DNA from 3 places in the Exiguobacterium sp. s143 genome. Region 1 is predicted to be linked to each of the others. Evidence: riboswitches for the same ligand, from Rfam matches in the RefSeq annotation. Region 1 holds a riboswitch; each other region holds the start of a gene.
What was found. Region 1 has a riboswitch for S-adenosylmethionine ahead of metK (methionine adenosyltransferase). Riboswitches for the same ligand answer to the same signal wherever they lie in the genome.

Region 1 (6,271 bases):
ATCGCTTGTTCTTTCGTCAATTTACTGATCGGAGGCAAGACACCGTACGCATCAGCCGTCAAGAAGACGATCGTCTTCGGGTGACCAGCACGTGACGGAACAGCGATATTATCGATTGCAGTGATCGGATAAGCAGCACGCGTATTTTCCGTCAACGATGTGTCATCGTAATCAGGGTGACGGGCTTCGTCGAGCACGACGTTTTCAAGGACGGTTCCGAAACGGATCGCGTCAAAGATTTGCGGTTCTTTTTCGCGTGATAAGTTAACGGTCTTTGCATAACATCCACCTTCGATGTTGAAGACACCGTCGTGCGACCAACCATGCTCATCGTCGCCGATCAATTGACGGCTATCGTCTGCTGAGAGGGTGGTCTTACCAGTACCGGATAGACCGAAGAACAAGGCGACGTCGCCTTCGTGTCCGACGTTTGCCGAGCAGTGCATCGAAAGGACATTTTCTTGTGGCAAGAGATAGTTCATGACGGAAAAGATTGATTTTTTGATTTCTCCCGCGTATTCCGTTCCACCGATCAAGACGATCCGGTGTTCGAACGACATCGCGATGAACGTCTCAGAGTTCGTTCCGTCAACGGCAGGATCTGCTTTGAAATGTGGCGCATAGACGACCGTGAACGGTTCGAAGGCAGCCACTTCAGGATACTCGCGTAAAAAAAGTTGTTTGGCAAACAGGTTATGCCAAGCGTATTGTGTGAGCACACGGACCGGAAGGGTGAAGTGCGTATCTGCTCCAGCAGCAGCTTCTGTGTAGTAGAGCTGATCGGCTTCGTTCATGTAACGAAGAACCTTTTGCAACAATTGTTCAAATTTGTCTCCATCCATTGGTTGGTTGACATGACCCCAATCAATGTGAGACTCGCAGGAAGAATCACGGACGATGAACTTATCTTTTGGTGAACGACCTGTAAATTTCCCCGTTTCTACAGATAATGCGCCGTTCTCAGCAAGGACACCTTCTTCGTTTCGAATCGCATGTTCGACAAGTTCAGCAACAGATAGTTGTTTGAACACATGCTCTTTCTTGAGTAGTTCTTCGATATTCAGGACCGTCATCGGCATCCTGACCCCACCTTTCCCCTACGTTGGTTTTGGCTCACTGTATTTAGTATGACACATTTATTATATATGACATACTAAAGAGAGAGCAATCATTTTCTGGTGCTGATTTCTATTTATCTGGAAACGCTTTCAGCATTAACAGTTTAACATCTCTTTCAAAAAGTTTCGACTAGAATTTGAAACCTTGCTTGACAGAGTAGGTACAACTTTATATCATGTAATTCGTAACGGATACTCTTATTCTGAGCAGGTGGAGGGAACAAGGCCCGAAGAAACCCGGCAACCGTCCTACATTAATTCACATATTAATGAGGGAAAAGGTGCTCTCCTGAAGCGAAGTAAACACTTCGAACGATAAGAGGGTAAAGGAAGAACGCACAACCTTTCCCTGACCATTTTTTGGACTTGGAAAGGTTTTTTTCATTTTACCGTCCCACTCAACTAGGGGAAATGAGTACACCGTCAAATTCTTTTTTGGGAGGGTCATACATGACAAACCTTAATCGCCGACTATTCACGTCGGAGTCAGTCACTGAAGGTCATCCAGATAAAATCTGTGACCAAATTTCGGATTCAATTCTTGATGCAATCCTCGCGGCGGATCCAAACGCGCGTGTTGCGGCAGAAACTTCTGTTACAACAGGTCTCGTTCTCGTTGCAGGTGAGATCACGACATCGACTTACGTCGACATTCCAAAAGTCGTTCGTGAAACGATTCGTGAAATCGGTTATACACGCGCGAAATACGGTTTCGACGCTGACACGTGTGCTGTATTGACATCAATCGATGAGCAATCAGCAGACATCGCTCTTGGTGTCGACCAAGCGCTTGAAGCACGTGAAGGTAGCATGTCTGATGCAGAAATCGATGCAATCGGTGCAGGAGACCAAGGTCTCATGTTCGGTTATGCAACGAAAGAAACACCAGAACTCATGCCACTTCCAATCTCGCTCTCACACCGTCTCGCACGCCGTTTGGCAGAAGTGCGTAAAAACGGTCAACTCGACTACCTTCGTCCAGACGGAAAAACACAAGTCACGGTCGAATACAACGAGAACAACGAGCCAGTTCGTGTCGATACGATCGTCATCTCGACACAACATGCAGAAGAAGTCACGCTTGAGCAAATCCAAGCTGACTTGAAAGAACACGTCATCACACCGGTTATCCCGGCTGAATACATCGACGCAGCAACGAAATTCTTCATCAACCCAACTGGTCGTTTCGTCATTGGCGGACCACAAGGAGATGCTGGATTAACTGGTCGTAAGATCATCGTTGATACGTATGGTGGATACGCACGCCACGGCGGTGGAGCATTCTCAGGTAAAGATCCAACAAAAGTCGACCGTTCAGCTGCATACGCAGCACGTTACGTCGCGAAGAACCTCGTTGCTGCAGGTCTTGCAGACAAAGCAGAAGTTCAACTCGCGTACGCAATCGGTGTCGCGCACCCAGTATCAATCGCGGTTGATACATTCGGTACAGGAAAACTTCCTGAAGCGCAACTCGTCGAATTGGTTGCTGAAAACTTCGATCTTCGTCCGGCTGGAATCATCAACATGCTTGATCTCCGTCGTCCGATCTATCGTCAAACAGCTGCATACGGTCACTTCGGTCGTACAGATGTTGAGCTTCCATGGGAGCAAACAGATAAAGCAGCAGTTCTTGAAGAACAAGCAAAACGTTTCGCATAATCAAAAAGTCCGAAAACCCTACGCGGGTTTTCGGACTTTTTTGTTTCCGTGGAACTTTGCAGGAAACGAATGTTTTTTCTAGAAGAGGGTAAAAGTACATGAGTCGATTCGTATGAATACAAAGGGGGGTTCCGATTATGGAAATACGCGAAGCTATTCCAGCTGATGCAGGACGTATTCATGACATTGCCGTCACATCTTGGTTGGATACGTATGCAGAAATCTATTCCGAACGTTCGAAAGCGCATTTCGTGCAGGAGGCGTATCCGCAAGAAGAAGTCGTTCGTGCGATCCGGACGGCGGAAGAAGCACGGGGAGAGTATTTTTATGTCGGAATCATCGATGAGGAAATCGTCGGTTTCATTCATGCTGTTGATGTTGAGGGAACGTGGGAGATCATTCGTCTGTACGTCTTGCCGAAATATCAGCAAAACGGAATCGGACGACGGCTGATCCGTGAACTCGAACGACAAGGAGCCGTCCCACTCGAAGTATACGTGGAGGCACGTAACTATAAAGCACGTCAGTTCTTAACCTCATTCGGTTTTGAAGAACTCAGTGAGATGACGGAAGAAGTCTTTGGGCAAGTAGAATCTGTCATTCGTCTTCGCCATGTCGCCTCATGAAATCCGTCTTGGGACGGTTTCGTGTGCGTTTGAAATAAGGTATCGTAAAAAGGAAGTATGAAGTGAAGAGGTGAGTTTGTGGTTGAACAACCAACAGGAATCATCGTATTAGTTTATCCGTTACAACTGCGTGCCCGTCCGAGTGAAGCCTTGATTCGGGTACTCGAACGAGAGTATGAAGTATTACTTGTCGACGCACCACGTCGCATCTCGTTTGAAGAGCATGGTCAACTGTTAAAAGAAGCATTACGTGAAGCCGGGAAACGCAAGCTACCGATTCATATCGTCGCCTGTAGCATGGGCGCACTCGTCGTCAATCGTCTGTTGCAAGAATATGAATTACCGGTCGCAAGCCTTGCGTTCATTTCACCGTTATTTGATTGGCATCCTTCGAAACAACTCGGAGGCGTCAAACAAGTCTTCGCGAGTGCATTTGATCGTTTCCGGCCCGATGCGCCACTCGGTACGTTGCCGTTTGGTCAAAGTACGGAAGATACCGTTCGCATCGGTGAACTGACCTATGCACAGTACCGGGAAATCGAAGAAGAGATCGTCGTACATGACGAGGAACGAAAAAAACTGCCGCGTGTGAACTTGGCTTGTTTTTATGCACCAGACGATCAGTTCGCAGACGTCAAGTTGACGCTTGAAGTATGCCGGAAAATGGGTGGCGATCAGATTTACTTACAACGTCTACACGGTTTTCCGCATTTTAGTTTCGAACGGTTGAACACTCGGTTTGCAGAAAAATTAATGTTGTTCTTTAAGCTTGTTGAAGAATGAAATAATAAAAGTGATGCCTCTAAAAAAGGGCATCACTTTTTTGTGTCCCATCATCCGCGTACTTTTTTCTCGATCGCGATGATGAACGGGGGATGATTTTGTTGATTCAAGAAACGGTACTGGAGAACGGCATAATCTTGCTGATCAAGGGCTGTGACGTAATCGAGGACAGCGTCGCGTTCACGTTTTCCTTCCAGGTGACCGTGATAGACGACGAGGACGACAAGACCGCCGGGAGCGAGGACCGGGAGGAGGGCATCGAGTGCTTCGAGCGTCTCTTCTCCTGTCGTCGTGATTGATTTGTCGCTTCCAGGCAGGTAGCCGAGATTGAAGACACCGGCGCGGACAGGACGTTGTTCGTCCGAAAGACGGGCACCGACATGGATGTGGCTTTCATGATAAAGGTCGACGCGTGCTAACATTCCGGCTTCGTCGAGACGTCGCGTCGATTCCTCGATGGCTTGTGCCTGGACGTCGAACGCAAGGACTCGACCTTCTGGACCGACGCGTTCTGCTAAAAACTGTGTATCATGTCCATTTCCGGCAGTCATATCGACGACGCAGTCTCCGGGTTCGATAACGGACTCGAGTAATTGTTTCGTATAAGGTAGTACACGGGCAAGTGACATGGCATAGACTCCTGTTCCTATGGTCTGTTTTTCTAGTAATGGTTCAGTATGTGCAAGATTCTTTCTGCATTATATCATTTTTTGATTCGTTGACGAAAAGCGAAGTGGCTTGACAGTTAGGGGACGGATTGCGTAAAGTGGCAAGGTTGAGAATGAAATAGGAGGACCACATGTATGCCAAAATTACCAAAAGCGGTCTGGATCCTCGTCCTTGCGATGGCCATCAATACGACGGGATCCTCTTTTTTATGGCCGTTTAATACATTATATATTCATGAATATTTAGGAGAGTCGATGACAAAAGCAGGGATGGCGTTGTTCGTCAACTCGGCCTTAGCAATCGTCGGAAACTACTTAGGTGGAAAAGCGTTTGACCATCTCGGTGGCAAGAAGACGCTTGTCATCAGTGTCATCGGACTTGTCCTGTCTTCCGTCGGCTTGTTGCTGTTTCATCAGACGTACCTCGGATACGTCGCGATGCTTGGATTGATTGGATTCGTCGGTGGGATGGTTTTTCCGACGATCTACGCGATGACGGGTGTCATCTGGCCGGAAGGTGGGCGCCGTGCCTTTAATGCGATCTATGTCGCACAAAACGTCGGTGTAGCGCTCGGGACAGCAGTCAGTGGTCAAATCGCTGCCTTTTCGATTCAGTACATCTTCATCGCCAATCTCGTCCTCTACATCGCCTTTGCCATCATTTTGTTCGTTGGTTTGTCCTGGATTCAGGCACCGGCGCGGATGCATGCGGCGCATGACGAGATCGAAACGACACGCACACCCCTTGCACGCGGTGCGGCACGGACGATGTTGCTCGTCTCGATTGGTTATGCCTTACTTTGGTTCGTTTATGTGCAATGGCAAGGAACCTTTGCCGTACACACGAAATCGCTCGGTGTCACGATTTCCGAGTACTCGATTCTTTGGACGATCAACGGAGCACTCATCGTGTTCGCACAACCTTTACTAACACCAATTCTTCGTTGGTTTGGAGATGACTTAAAGCGACAATTGATGACCGGTACAGGAATCTTCCTCTTGTCTTATCTGATCGTTCCGTTCGCAGGCGGCTTCAAGATGTTCCTCGTCGCGATGATCATCCTGACGATTGGTGAGATGTTCATCTGGCCAGCAGTTCCTGCTATGGCAGCGAGACTCGCGCCGATCGGAAAAGAAGGAGAATTCCAAGGGTACGTCAATATTGCTGCTTCAGCGGGGCGGATGATCAGTCCGACCGTTGGAGGGTTGATCTACGATGTATCAGGTATGTCAGCGGTCTTCTTGACATTAATTGGATTGATTCTGCTAGCGGGCGTCGTCTTCCTTCGTGCTATTCCAAAAATCACATCATGAGCATCATCTGTAAGACAGCGGACATTATGACCGCTGTCTTTTGTTACGTCATTCGTTCGAAAATCATAAAATAAACATTTAATAATATGGAATATTTCGGCAA
Region 2 (6,271 bases), 260 kb from region 1:
CATATCGTAGATCGCTTGCCTCACAGCTGGGTGCTCCCAGTTTAAGTCGGGCTGTTCTTTGGCGAAGGAATGAAAATAATACTGCCCGCGTTCTTCACTCCACGTCCACGGGCTTGGCGCAAAGTACGAGCGCCAGTTGTTCGGAGGCGTCTCTTTCGTGCCGTCTTTCCAGATGTACCAGTCATCCTTATCGTTAATCCGCTCTCGCGACTGACGGAACCAGTCATGCTGGTTACTCGTGTGGTTCACGACTAAATCGAGAATGACCTTTAATCCACGGGCATGAGCGGTCGTGATCAACTCCTGGAGATCTCCCATCGTTCCCGCTTTTTCCATGATCTCGTAATAATCGGCAATATCATAGCCGTTATCGACGTCCGGGGAACGATAACACGGATTCAACCACACGACATCGACACCAAGTGAAGCGATGTAATCAAGCTTATCGATGACACCTCGTAAATCACCGATCCCATCCCCGTTCGAATCTTTAAAGCTACGCCAGTAGACTTGATAGACGACTGCCTCTTTCCAGTTAGCTCGCTTCATCTTCCCACTCCTCTCCCTACTCTTTATTCCCGCTCCACTTATCTGTACCTGTTTATCCGACAATTTTTTTGAATTTCGAAAAAGTTCTTTTCTTTTGACTGAATATTCGTTATCCTTGACGACAATACCACGAAGGAGGCATTCATCCATGAAACATTTCGCTCCATCCATCGCCATTGATCGGCTTCCTGCTCCTGTCTTCGCTGAACTCGCGAACCGAATCGGTGCTGTGAAAGCTGCCGGACACGATGTCATCACACTTGGTCAAGGAACACCCGACCAGACGACGCCTGTACATATTCTCGATGCCTTAAAACAAGCCATCGACGAGCCAACGAACCTTCAATATCCACCGTTTCGTGGACATGATTTTCTAAAGCAAGCCGTCGCGCGCTTTTATGCGACTGAGTTCGGTGTCACAATCGATCCGGCAACGGAAGTCGCAATTCTCCTCGGCAGTAAAGCCGGCATCGTCGCCTTACCGCAGACGATCGTCAACCCTGGAGAAGGTGTCATCGTTCCGGATCCAGGATACCCGGATTACCTGTCTGGCGCAGCACTTGCTGGCGCATTCCCGATTACGCTTCCGTTACTTGAGAAAAATAACTTCTTACCGGATTACGACTTACTTGATACGACGGACGTCGAGCGTGCCCGGATGTTGTTCCTCAACTACCCGAGTAATCCGACGGGTGCGACCGCGACGGCAGAAGCCTTCGAACAGACAGTCGCTTTCGCCGATGCCCATGATATCTGTGTCGTCCATGACTTAGCATACGGCGGCATCAGTTTCGATGGTCCGACGCGAAGCTTCCTGCAGACGGAAGGGGCAAAAGACGTCGGGATCGAGCTATTCTCACTCTCAAAACGCTTCAACATGTCCGGCTTCCGGATTGCCTTCGCGATCGGAAATCCGTCCGTCATCTCAAGCATCGAAACATACCAAGAACATCTCTACGTCAGTGCCTTCACACCGATTCAGCATGCGGCGACCGTTGCCCTCACGAGTGACCAAACGTGCGTCCGCGAGTTAAGTAGCTTGTATGAAACGCGACGCGATGCGTTGTTCGCAAAACTCGATGCGATTGGTTGGAGTGGACCACGCCCGGGCGGTTCCTTCTTCGTCTGGCTTCCTGTTCCAGAAGGTTACACGTCCCAAAGCTTCACCGATCACCTGCTTGACGAAGCACACGTCGCCGTGACCCCTGGATCATTCTTCGGCGAATACGGTGAAGGCTACGTCCGGATTAGCTTGATTGCTGACGTCGAACGTCTCGAAGAAGCCGTCGATCGAATCGGAACGCTCAACCTGTTCCGGACACCTGTTGCGGAATAATTCTGAAAAAACATTTGACAGATGGGAATCATTTCCGTTAAAGTAAATCCCAACAGCATAACTACTTATCGAGAGCGACCGAGGGATTAGGCCCAACGACGTCCGGCAACCACCTGTAAGGAACGGTGCCACATCCTACAGAATGATTTTCATTCTGAGAGATAAGTTACGAAATCTTACACTTTCGTCGCTTTTTTCTGGTTGCTCCGCTACTAGGAAAAAGCGACTTTTTTTGTATGAGGAGATGAGCGGATGATTGAATTCAAACACATTACAAAACGGTTCGTTCGAGATCGGACCCCGATTTTTGCATTACGGGATGTCGATTTGACGATCCAAAAAGGAGAAATCTTCGGGATCATCGGTGAGTCCGGTGCCGGTAAGAGTACGTTACTTCGCCTAATCAACGGACTCGAGCATCCGACACAGGGAACCGTCAAGGTCGACGGTGTCTCGCTTGGCGGAATGTCAAAAGCAGATTTGCGTCAACTTCGCTTACGGACAGGAATGATCTTTCAGCATTTCCAATTGATCCAGTCGCGCAACGTCGCGGATAACATCGCTTTTGCGCTCAAGGCTGCTGGAGTCAAACGAGCAGACTTCCCGGAGCGAATTCGCGAACTCGTCTCGCTCGTCGGACTTGAAGGATTTGAGACGAACTTCCCGAGCCAATTAAGCGGTGGGCAGAAACAGCGCGTCGGGATTGCCCGGGCACTCGCGAACGATCCGACCGTCTTGTTATGTGACGAAGCGACATCAGCTCTTGACCCCGTTACGACACTACAGATCCTTGAACTGCTGAAGGATTTGAATGAACGACTCGGATTGACGATCGTCCTCATCACGCATGAGATTGATGTCGTCAAACAGATTTGCCATCGCGTCGCGGTCATGTCGCAAGGTGAAGTCGTTGAAGTCGCCTCAACCTATGACCTGTTCAGTCAAGCCAAGCATCCAGTGACGCAACATTACGTCGATACGGCACTACAAATCGAATTGCCGGAACGCATCTTACAGGCAACTCCAGGCAAGATCATCCGCTTGCAGTTCACGGGCGAGAAGACCGGTGAGAGTACGTTATCAGAAGCAATCCGCCGTTACGATATCTCAGTCAGCATCTTGCACGGCAAGGTCGACTACATTCAAGACGTCGCCTTCGGTGTCCTGATTGTCAGCTTGACGGGATCATCCGACCAAATCGCTCCTGCCCTCGACTGGCTCGCGACGGAACTTCATGCACTCGAGGTGATTCAGGATGTGGCTTGATCGTATTCAAACGATGTTACCTGAGCTCTTGAAGGCACTCGGCGAGACGGCGTGGATGGTAGGAATTTCACTTGCCTTTGCATTGGTCGTCGGGATTCCGCTCGGGATTCTCTTGTTCGTCACCGACCGGGGATTATTTTTTCAAAACCTTGCCGTCCGCCGTGTCCTTGACTTCGTCGTCAACATCGTCCGGTCGCTACCGTTCATCATCTTGCTTGTTGCCCTCATTCCGTTAACGAAGTTCTTACTCGACAATACGATTGGTCCGACGGCAGCATCCGTCAGTCTCAGTGTCGCAGCGATTCCGTTTCTCGCGCGACTCGTTGAGACGTCACTGCGCGAAATTCCGCCTGGTCTAATCGAAGCAGCGGAAGCATGTGGGGCGAAACCATTACGGATCATCGTCAGTGTCCTCTTACCGGAAGCACTCCCTGGCATCATTCAGGGCATCACATTAACGACGATCAGCTTGATAGGCTTCTCAGCGATGGCTGGTATCGTCGGCGGTGGAGGTGTTGGTGACCTCGCGATCCGTTTCGGTTACTATCGCTACGATAATCTCATTATGATCGTGACGATCGTCGTGCTCATCGTCATCGTTCAAAGTATTCAAGCACTTGGCAATCAACTGGCGCGAAAAACAGATAAACGCTAATCATACATACAAAGGGAGAGTGGAATCATGAAAAAACGATATGCCTTTTTAGCAACAGCCTTACTCGGTGCAGGAGTTCTCGCGGGATGTGGAGACAGCAGTGCTGACGAAAAAGACAAGACGATCAAGATTGGTGCGACGAGCGGTCCGTATAGCGACATGGTCAAACAAGCGATCCAGCCGCAACTCGAAAAGAAAGGCTATAAAGTCGAAATCGTCGAGTTCAGCGATTACATCCAACCGAACATCGCCCTCGGTAGCGGGAACATCGACGCCAACTTGTTCCAACACTCGATCTATCTCAAGACGTTCTCTAAAGAAAAGAACCTCGATTTAAAAGGACTCATCACGGTTCCGACAGCACCGATGGGACTATACAGCAAGACAGCGAAGACACTTGACGACGTCAAGACAGGTGCTGAAGTCGCGACGCCGAATGATCCGACGAACCAAGCACGGGCACTGAACTTACTTGCGGAACAAGGCTGGATTGAACTGAAGCCGGATGTCGATCCACTAACTGTTTCAGAGAAGGATATCGTCAAGAATCCGAAGAAACTCGTCATTAAACCACTCGAGGCGGCTCAATTGCCACGCGCCGTCGAAAGTGTCGACATTTCAGCCGTTCCAGGGAACTTCGCACTTGCTGCGAAATTCGACTTACTTGATGCGTTAGCGCTTGAGACGATGGACGAACAATACCGTAACCTCGTCGCTGTCCAAACGAAAGATGCGGACAAGCAAGTCGCAAAAGACTTAAAAGCAGCCGTCGAATCGGACGCTTTCAATACAGTCATCGAAAAATCATTCAAAGGCTTCAGTAAACCTGAATGGGCAAACTGATGTAAAAAACGACCGGATTTCAAGGAGAGATCATCTCTTTGAAATCCGGTCGTTTTGTGTTAGAACCGATACCACATCAGTTCTTCATCATGATAGGTATCATCGATTTTCAGCGCCCGCGGTTCAATCGCGTATGATTCAAAACCAAGTGATCGATACAACGCTTTAGCAGCTTCATTCGTCCGGACGACCGAGAGATGGACTTGCTCAATCACAGGATGCTGCTTTAATGTACGTAATGCCTCTTCTACGAGTTGTCGTCCGACCTGTTGCTTTCGGGCGCGTGGCGCGACGTACATCGCAAATAGATTCGCTCGATGTCGCATCTTGAACGGCTCTAAGTTGACGATCGTGACGACACCGACGAGTTCATTTTCATGAAACGCACCGAACGTCATCGACTGTTCGCTTTCAAGACGAGTTGCGTACCGTTCGATGGGTCGATCTTTTTCTGCTTCATAATCAGAGCCGAATGCCTCAGGATGGTTTCGTAAGGCTTCTAACCGCAATGCTTTGTAACGAGTTGCATCTTCTGCCGTCAATTGACGTATTTTCAACTGCTCCACCCCCTGTCTGTAGTATAGTACAAACCGTTCCATGAAAAAGAGGACGACATCGAGCGATATCGTCCTCCATTCTTCTATTTAAGGTGTCCGGAAATTAATCGTAAAGTACGGTGCGTTGTCTCGGAATGCTACACCGACATCCGCCTGCTTGAAGCTCTTTTGAAGGATGTTATCGCGGTGTCCTTTCGAGTTCATCAAGCCCCAATGCGCCGCAAAGACATTCGGATAGCCCATCGAGAGATTCTCACCGGCTCCCATGAACTTGATACCGCCTTGTTTCATTCGATCGAACGGGTCACGCCCTTGTGGATCCGTATGCGAGAAGAAATTATTCTTCGCCATGTTTTCGCTGTGACCTCGTGTGACCGGCTTCAGTGCCGTGTACGGTGCTAACGGATTCAACTTATAGTCGCCCCGTTCCCAGTTCATCAACCGAAGCATGAGTTTCTCATCTGTCGTTCGTAACGCATTCGACGCCGTACCGTAGAAGCCTTTTTTCTTCGCTTCGACGTCTTTTGGAATCGCAAGCGTCGCTTTGACTTTATTGCCGTCATGTTGATCGAAGAAATATGTCACGTAATTGCCTTTCTTCTCATAGACGGCGGCATGATCCAGATTCAACATGTAGTTCGTATTGCCTTTACGGTAGGACTTCACTGCGGTCCAACCTTTTTTCTTCAAGGAAGATTCCGTATCCTTATTCAAGACCGCGCCTTGCGTCGTCACCCCGTTCTTGAAACGATACTTCCCATAATCTTTTCCATCCTTCGTCAAGGCGACGAATTCCTCCGTTGATGTCCGTCTGACTTCCCAGTCGTATCCCGGATACTCACTGCTATATCGATCAATCAGCTTGCCGCCGCTTTTCGGGTAATCGGCTTCTGCTTGTTCCATTGGAATGTTTTCGTAGCCGAAAAAGGCTACTGCTGCTACTCCGATGATTAGCCATTTTTTCATGCCCTCGTTTCGCCTCCTTCTATTTCATTACCTTTATTTTAAAAGAAAATCATTCCTTCGAACAGTCATCGGCTCTCATTTGTCTAAATCACATCTTTC
Region 3 (6,271 bases), on a different contig from region 1:
TGGGTTCATTTTACGATCGAGCAGACGATCTACCGGATGCCGCTCGTTCTATCCTTTTTACTGATTGCCTTTTTCATTTGGATCGCGGAGAACATCGTAACGTTCTTTAAAGGCTGGGTCTATCCGCATCAGGAAGGAGGCTGGGTAGTCGTTGATCTTGGAAAATTGTCTTCTTGGTTCCTGCTTGTGATCATCACGGTTTTGATCGTCATCGTCGCGAAATATAAGCGTCAGGATCCGGCTGTGGAAATTCAGCAACGTACCTAAATAAAAAAATAACCTGGTTATTTTTTTGGACTACTTCCGCGTTTTTTCGTTGCTATAGTGAAAAAAACGCAAAGGAAGTGGTTACGGATGATGCAACAGGTGTTGGAACGAGCAACTGAATTGGTACAGATGAAATTAGCGGTCGTGGAGCAGTATGAAGATTGGCAACTCTGGCTCGACGAAGTGAACGGAATCGATGAATGGGTCAAAATGTCAGCGTATTATGCACCGCGCGACGTTCAAGAAACACCGGTCATCGATGAAGTGATGGAGTTAGAGAAACAGACTATCGTCATGCCACCGCAAGTACCGAGCGAGCCAGTACGCAAGCAACGTTATTCCTATACGTTTCAGCGGGGGTTAAAAGGTGGTACTTTACTAGAATGGTCGGGCAGTCATATTTCTGAACGAGACGTCCGCGATTGGAATCTCGAGCACGGCATGGAAGTCCGTGTCCGTGTCGATCGTCAGGATGATCAAAAAACGATATGCCGTATCGAAGCCGTCGTCTCGACGGAGCGAATGAGAGAGAATCCAGAACGTGTCGTGTTTGAACAAGCAATCGTCAAGGCGCATGGAATCATTGAGGAAACGGTGAATGGTCCACTGCAAGATGAGTCGGGCAGATCGTTCTATTATGTCGTTCCGGTAGAAGACATGCGCTATTTGCGACTAGAAGCAGGTCAACTCGTCGATCTCGTCATGTGGCGGGAACGGAAGGATACACTGACGATTGCTTGGAAGCATCCATTCACGTATAAAGAGCCGATCGTCAACGCATCATCTAACCGCCCATCAGAGGTAGAGCAACCGGTAGTGAAGACGTCTGTGACAACGAAAAAGTCAAATCGGTATGCACGAAAAATGAAACGACAACCGGTTCCGAAAGCTAAAAAAGCACAGCGTCGCGTCCGTATGCCAAAAGAGCGAACGATTGAACCGATCGTGACGACAGCCGTACCTGGACAATTGATGGATTTCGTTGATAAGACACCACTTGATTTCACGCGCTTCACAGGAATGCGTCTCGTCATCGTCGGAAATGAACAACAGACCGCTGTCTATCGCGAGTTCTTTGCGCCGACGGGAATCGAATTGATTCATCTTGCAGGGGACGCACAGTCCGCGAAAAAGATTGCCTGTCTCGCCAAAAAGACGGACGCGATCGTCGTCGTGACGAGTCGCGTTTCTCATGCAGCGAGTGCACATGTCATCGCGCAGGCGAAAAAGCATGGTATTCCATTCGCGATGGAACGGCTCGACGGTCGACGATCGTTATACACGGCGTGTGAACGACAACTTGAGCGTGCTTGGCTCAACCAGCAACGAGACGGGAAATTATTGAAAAAAGAGTGAAACATTAGAAGAATTCGACCGTAAAGTAAGGTGAGAACTTATTTTTCAAGGAGGACCTTACTCATGTCATCTCAATTAAAAAAAGCAGCGAAGGAGTCGCTCAGCGGTCGTTGGGGATTTGCCATCCTCATGTTCGTACTGTTTTCTATCATCCAGAGCGTTCCGACGTTCATCGGACCAGATCCTAACGAAGATCTAAATGCGATGAGTGCGGTCAGTATCATTCTTTCGATTTTATTGATCCCAATCGCAGCGGGTTGGACGTGGGTCGCGATGTCGTTCGCACGCAATGAAGAAGTCAAAGTAGCTGATTTGTTCGAGCCGTATAAAATCTTCGGCAAAGTCATCGGCGTCTCGATTGTGCAAGCGGTCTTCTTATTCTTATGGACATTACTCTTGATCATTCCAGGGATCATCAAGTCGTTCTCTTACCTGTTGACGTTCTACATCCTTCGAGATGAACCATCGGTCGGTATCTTCGAGGCCATCACACGTTCACGTCAACTCATGGATGGTCATAAAATGGAAGCATTCTTACTCTTCCTATCATTCATTGGTTGGGCATTACTCGTGATCGTTACACTTGGTCTTGCTGTCTTATGGGTTGGACCATACTTCAGCGTCACAATGGCAAAATTCTATGATCGTGTGCGTGGTGAACAAGCGCCAGAGCCAACATCAGATTTCGTCGCACCATATTAATACCGAATCCCGACACGACGTCGGGATTTTTTTATGCGTGAAATAATTCCGATTGGAAAAGACGGTTTAATGGTTGCTTTAGTTCAGTGAATTTTGTACGATGAATGCAACACATCTTATCTAGAGAAGTCGAGGGACTGGCCCGAAGACACTTCAGCAACCCCGCTACGGCGGAAGGTGCTACTTCCAGGAAGGGATACCTTCCGAAGATAAGAGCGGACAGGACAAGATACCGTCGCTCTTTTCGAACTTCGAAAAGAGCGTTTTTTTATGATAAGGGGGACGATGGAGTGGAGTATGGTTTTTGGTTACCGATTTTTGGGGGATGGTTACGTAACGTCGAGGATGAACAGATGCCACCGACCTTCGATTATGCGAAACAAGTCGCACAAACAGCAGAACGAATCGGGTTCTCGACGACGTTGATTGCGGAATTGAACTTGAATGATATCAAAGGCATTAAGGAACCGAGTCTTGAGGCATGGACGACGGCAGCAGCGATTGCTGCAACGACAGAACGCCTTGAGATCATGACAGCGGTTCGTCCCGGGTTCCATAATCCAGCGACGACGGCGAAGATGGCGGCAAACATCGATCAGTTGAGTGGTGGACGCTTTACGCTCAACGTCGTTTCAGCGTGGTGGGCAGAGGAAGCGAAACAATACAACGGTATCTTCACAGCGCACGATGAACGCTATGCTCGGACGGAAGAGTTCGTCACGGTCATGAAGGGACTGTGGGCAGATGCGTCACCGTATAGCTTCTCCGGTCATCACTACACGATCGAGCAAGCAGAACTCCATCCGAAGCCAGTCCAGCGTCCAGGCATCAAGCTCTACGCTGGTGGAGAGAGTGAAGCTGGAAAGCGAACGATCGTCGAACACTGTGACGCTTATGTCATGCACGGGGGCACTGTTGAAGAAGTAGCCCATAAAATCGACGACATGAAAGTACGCCGGGAAGCGACGGGACAAAAGCCGCTCGAAAGCTTCGGTCTTGCTGCCTACATCATTTGTCGGGATACGGAAGAAGAAGCACTTCTTGAATGGCAACGGATCACGGACGTCAAGGAAGACAGCGCCGGTTATGCCGGTTATCAGGATTTCATTAGTAAATCGCAACTGGAGCAACAGGTCGAGCGGAACGATTATTCTGTCTCGAACCGTGGTCTACGTCCGAATTTAATCGGGACACCAGAACAAATCGCTGAACGGATTCTAGCGTTCGAAGCCGTCGGTGTCACGTTACTTTTGTTACAATTCTCACCACAACTTGAAGAAATGGAACGCTTTGCTCGTGACGTAATGCCACTGGTCGAAGCGAAACGAAAGGTAGGTCAACAATCATGACAAAAATTCATATTCTCCACGAAAACCAAGAATGGACGGACCATCTCATCAAACGTCTCGAAGAACTCGAATTACCGTATGAACAGTGGCACTTGAATGAAGGAATCGTTCCGCTGGATGAACTGCCGCCAGAAGGCGTCTTTTACAGCCGGATGAGTGCTTCTTCGCATACGCGGGGACATCGTTACGCGCCGGAGTTGACGGAAGGGGTCCTCGCTTGGTTAGAAGAGCATGACCGGACCGTCTTTAACGGAACGCGTGCGCTCCGTCTTGAAGTCAGCAAAGTCAATCAATATACGGCGTTGCGGAAGGCTGGGATTCGTGTACCGAAGACGACGGCTGCCGTCGGACGTGATCAAATCGTACAAGCAGCAAAAGAAATCGGTGTTTCGTCATTCATCACGAAACACAACCGTGCCGGAAAAGGTCTCGGCGTCCAGCTGTTCCACTCGATTGAAGCACTTGAAGCTTATCTCGACGGTCCGACATTCGACGAACCAGTCGATGGCATCACGTTGATTCAAGAGTATATTCAAGCACCAGAACCGTACATCACACGTTGTGAGTTCGTAGGTGGAAAGTTCGTCTACGCGGTTCGAGTCGATACATCAGAAGGGTTCGAGCTTTGCCCAGCGGATGCATGCGTGATCGACGACTTGTTCTGCCCAGTCGGTGAAGAAGCACCGCAAACACCGATGAAGTTCCAAATCGTTGAAGGCTTCGATGACCCGATCATCCAAAAGTATGAAGCATTCCTCCAAGCGAACCAAATCGCGGTCGCAGGCATCGAGTTCATTAAGGATGCGTCAGGTACGATCTATACGTATGACGTCAATACGAATACGAACTATAATTCGGATGCCGAGGCAGCTGCAGGACGCTACGGTATGCTCGAACTAGCGAAGTTCCTCGGTGCAGCCCTTGAAACAAGCACAGTAAAATAAGAATCTGCTCTCGCCCTGTCACCGGACGTTACAAGACCGGATGACAGGGTATTTGTATAGAAAAGGGGGCGGATCTATGATTACGTGGAGAGAAGAACGACAGCTCGATATTCCGATTGAGGAAGCATGGCACTTGTTTGATCACACGCGATTGCAGCGTTTGATTCCAAACGTCGTCCAGCACGAGGTGATTGAACGAAAACCGGGTGTCGTCGGTTCGACGTATCGTCAAACATACATGCAGGGTAATCGACTTGAAACCTATATCGTGACCGATTTAGCCTATACGAACGAGCCTGACTTCAAACAAAATACGATTGGATTCACATTGGCTAAAATATTCAAGATCGAGATGACGTTTACACTTAAACCGATCGACCATGACCGTTGTCTGTTGATCTATACGGGAAAAAATGAGGGAGCGAACTTTGTTGGAAAGAGTCTGTTGTCGCTTGGAGGAGAGCGAGAGAATGAGAAAATCGTTCATGGGCTGTTGCAACGTGTCGAAGAAGAAGCGGCGAAACAAAAGAAGAATAACGCATGAAAAAACGGATTCCCGCGTTTTTGTATCCTGTCGCTTCGTATACGATTTATCAAAATCAGGCGAGAATACTCCCACCTCTAAGTGTAGCGTAGGTAGGAGATGAATCACCCGTTTCGATAAGACTATAATCATTTGATGAAATCAGTGCAACCAATAAAAGGAATTGATACACAAACAAAATTTAACACAGATAAGCATTCAGTCTTTCTTCTGAATTACGATCTTATCCTCGTAGTGAAATACAGGAGACAAGTGATTGATGACGCCATCTCGACGTTTGCGAGACAGATGTTCGAACGAATAGGCACGTCATATCGTATTACACTGATCGAGTGGAACCATGACAACGATTATATCGATGTGTTGTTTAAAGCGCACCCAAACGCGGAAATGTCCAAGTTTCTGAACGCTTATAAGAGTACCAGCAGTCGATTGATCAACCACGATTTTCCACATGTCAAAACACAACTTTGAAAAGAAATGTTTTGGTCCCGAAGTTATTGTCTAGTGAGGACCGGAAATGCGACGATCGATGTCATCAGACACTACATCGAAAAAAAGGAGAGGAGTGATTTCCTTGCTGAAGGCGTACAAGTTTCGACTTTATCCGACGAAGTTCCAACAAGAGTATTTCGTGAAGACGTTCGGTTGTGTCCGTTTCGTTTACAATAAGATGCTCGAAGAGCGTATCCGATTGTATAAAGAGTCTAAGCTCGACCCTGACGTGAAGCAGAAGCTCCCAACCCCAGCAAAGTACAAACCTGAATTCCCTTTCCTAAAAGAAGTCGATAGTCTTTCCCTAGCGAACGCTCAGATGGACTTGAATAAGGCATACCAGAACTTTTTTCGGGATAAGTCTGTTGGGTTCCCCAAGTTCAAATCGAAGCACAACGACCGCGCCTCTTACACGACGAACAATCTGAAGGGAAGCATCCGAATCGAGGCATGTCAGGTGAAGCTTCCTAAGATTGGTTTTGTGAAGTTGAAACAACATCGTCCGTTTACAGGTGTGATCAAGTCCGCGACGATCTCGATGACGAGGACCCGAAAATTCTTCATCTCGATCCTCGTCGATCAAGCCGAAGAGCAATGGATTCCCGCCAAACATA

Region 2: another riboswitch for S-adenosylmethionine. It lies ahead of KNQ03_RS06960 (methionine ABC transporter ATP-binding protein); the one in region 1 lies ahead of metK (methionine adenosyltransferase).
Region 3: another riboswitch for S-adenosylmethionine. It lies ahead of KNQ03_RS13790 (LLM class flavin-dependent oxidoreductase); the one in region 1 lies ahead of metK (methionine adenosyltransferase).

The regions. Positions count from the first base shown of each region.
Region 1 covers NZ_JACSMX010000001.1:1,057,610-1,063,880, reverse strand. Annotated here, with positions in the region: gene pckA (phosphoenolpyruvate carboxykinase (ATP)) at 1-1,079, opposite strand, end outside; SAM riboswitch class I at 1,314-1,440, shown strand; gene metK (methionine adenosyltransferase) at 1,569-2,777, shown strand; gene KNQ03_RS05685 (GNAT family N-acetyltransferase) at 2,915-3,403, shown strand; gene KNQ03_RS05680 (serine aminopeptidase domain-containing protein) at 3,482-4,186, shown strand; gene mnmM (tRNA 5-(aminomethyl)-2-thiouridylate-methyltransferase MnmM) at 4,237-4,836, opposite strand; gene KNQ03_RS05670 (MDR family MFS transporter) at 4,990-6,168, shown strand.
Region 2 covers NZ_JACSMX010000001.1:1,312,715-1,318,985, forward strand. Annotated here, with positions in the region: gene KNQ03_RS06950 (alpha-glucosidase) at 1-549, opposite strand, end outside; gene KNQ03_RS06955 (aminotransferase class I/II-fold pyridoxal phosphate-dependent enzyme) at 698-1,885, shown strand; SAM riboswitch class I at 1,948-2,053, shown strand; gene KNQ03_RS06960 (methionine ABC transporter ATP-binding protein) at 2,138-3,151, shown strand; gene KNQ03_RS06965 (methionine ABC transporter permease) at 3,141-3,806, shown strand; gene KNQ03_RS06970 (MetQ/NlpA family ABC transporter substrate-binding protein) at 3,834-4,649, shown strand; gene KNQ03_RS06975 (GNAT family N-acetyltransferase) at 4,709-5,206, opposite strand; gene KNQ03_RS06980 (CAP domain-containing protein) at 5,294-6,172, opposite strand.
Region 3 covers NZ_JACSMX010000004.1:162,671-168,941, reverse strand. Annotated here, with positions in the region: gene KNQ03_RS13805 (DUF817 domain-containing protein) at 1-267, shown strand, start outside; gene KNQ03_RS13800 (DUF2325 domain-containing protein) at 358-1,623, shown strand; gene KNQ03_RS13795 (DUF975 family protein) at 1,687-2,325, shown strand; SAM riboswitch class I at 2,439-2,541, shown strand; gene KNQ03_RS13790 (LLM class flavin-dependent oxidoreductase) at 2,616-3,674, shown strand; gene KNQ03_RS13785 (ATP-grasp domain-containing protein) at 3,671-4,618, shown strand; gene KNQ03_RS13780 (SRPBCC family protein) at 4,695-5,162, shown strand; partial or broken gene tnpA (IS200/IS605 family transposase) at 5,298-5,723, shown strand; gene tnpB (IS200/IS605 family element RNA-guided endonuclease TnpB) at 5,740-6,271, shown strand, end outside.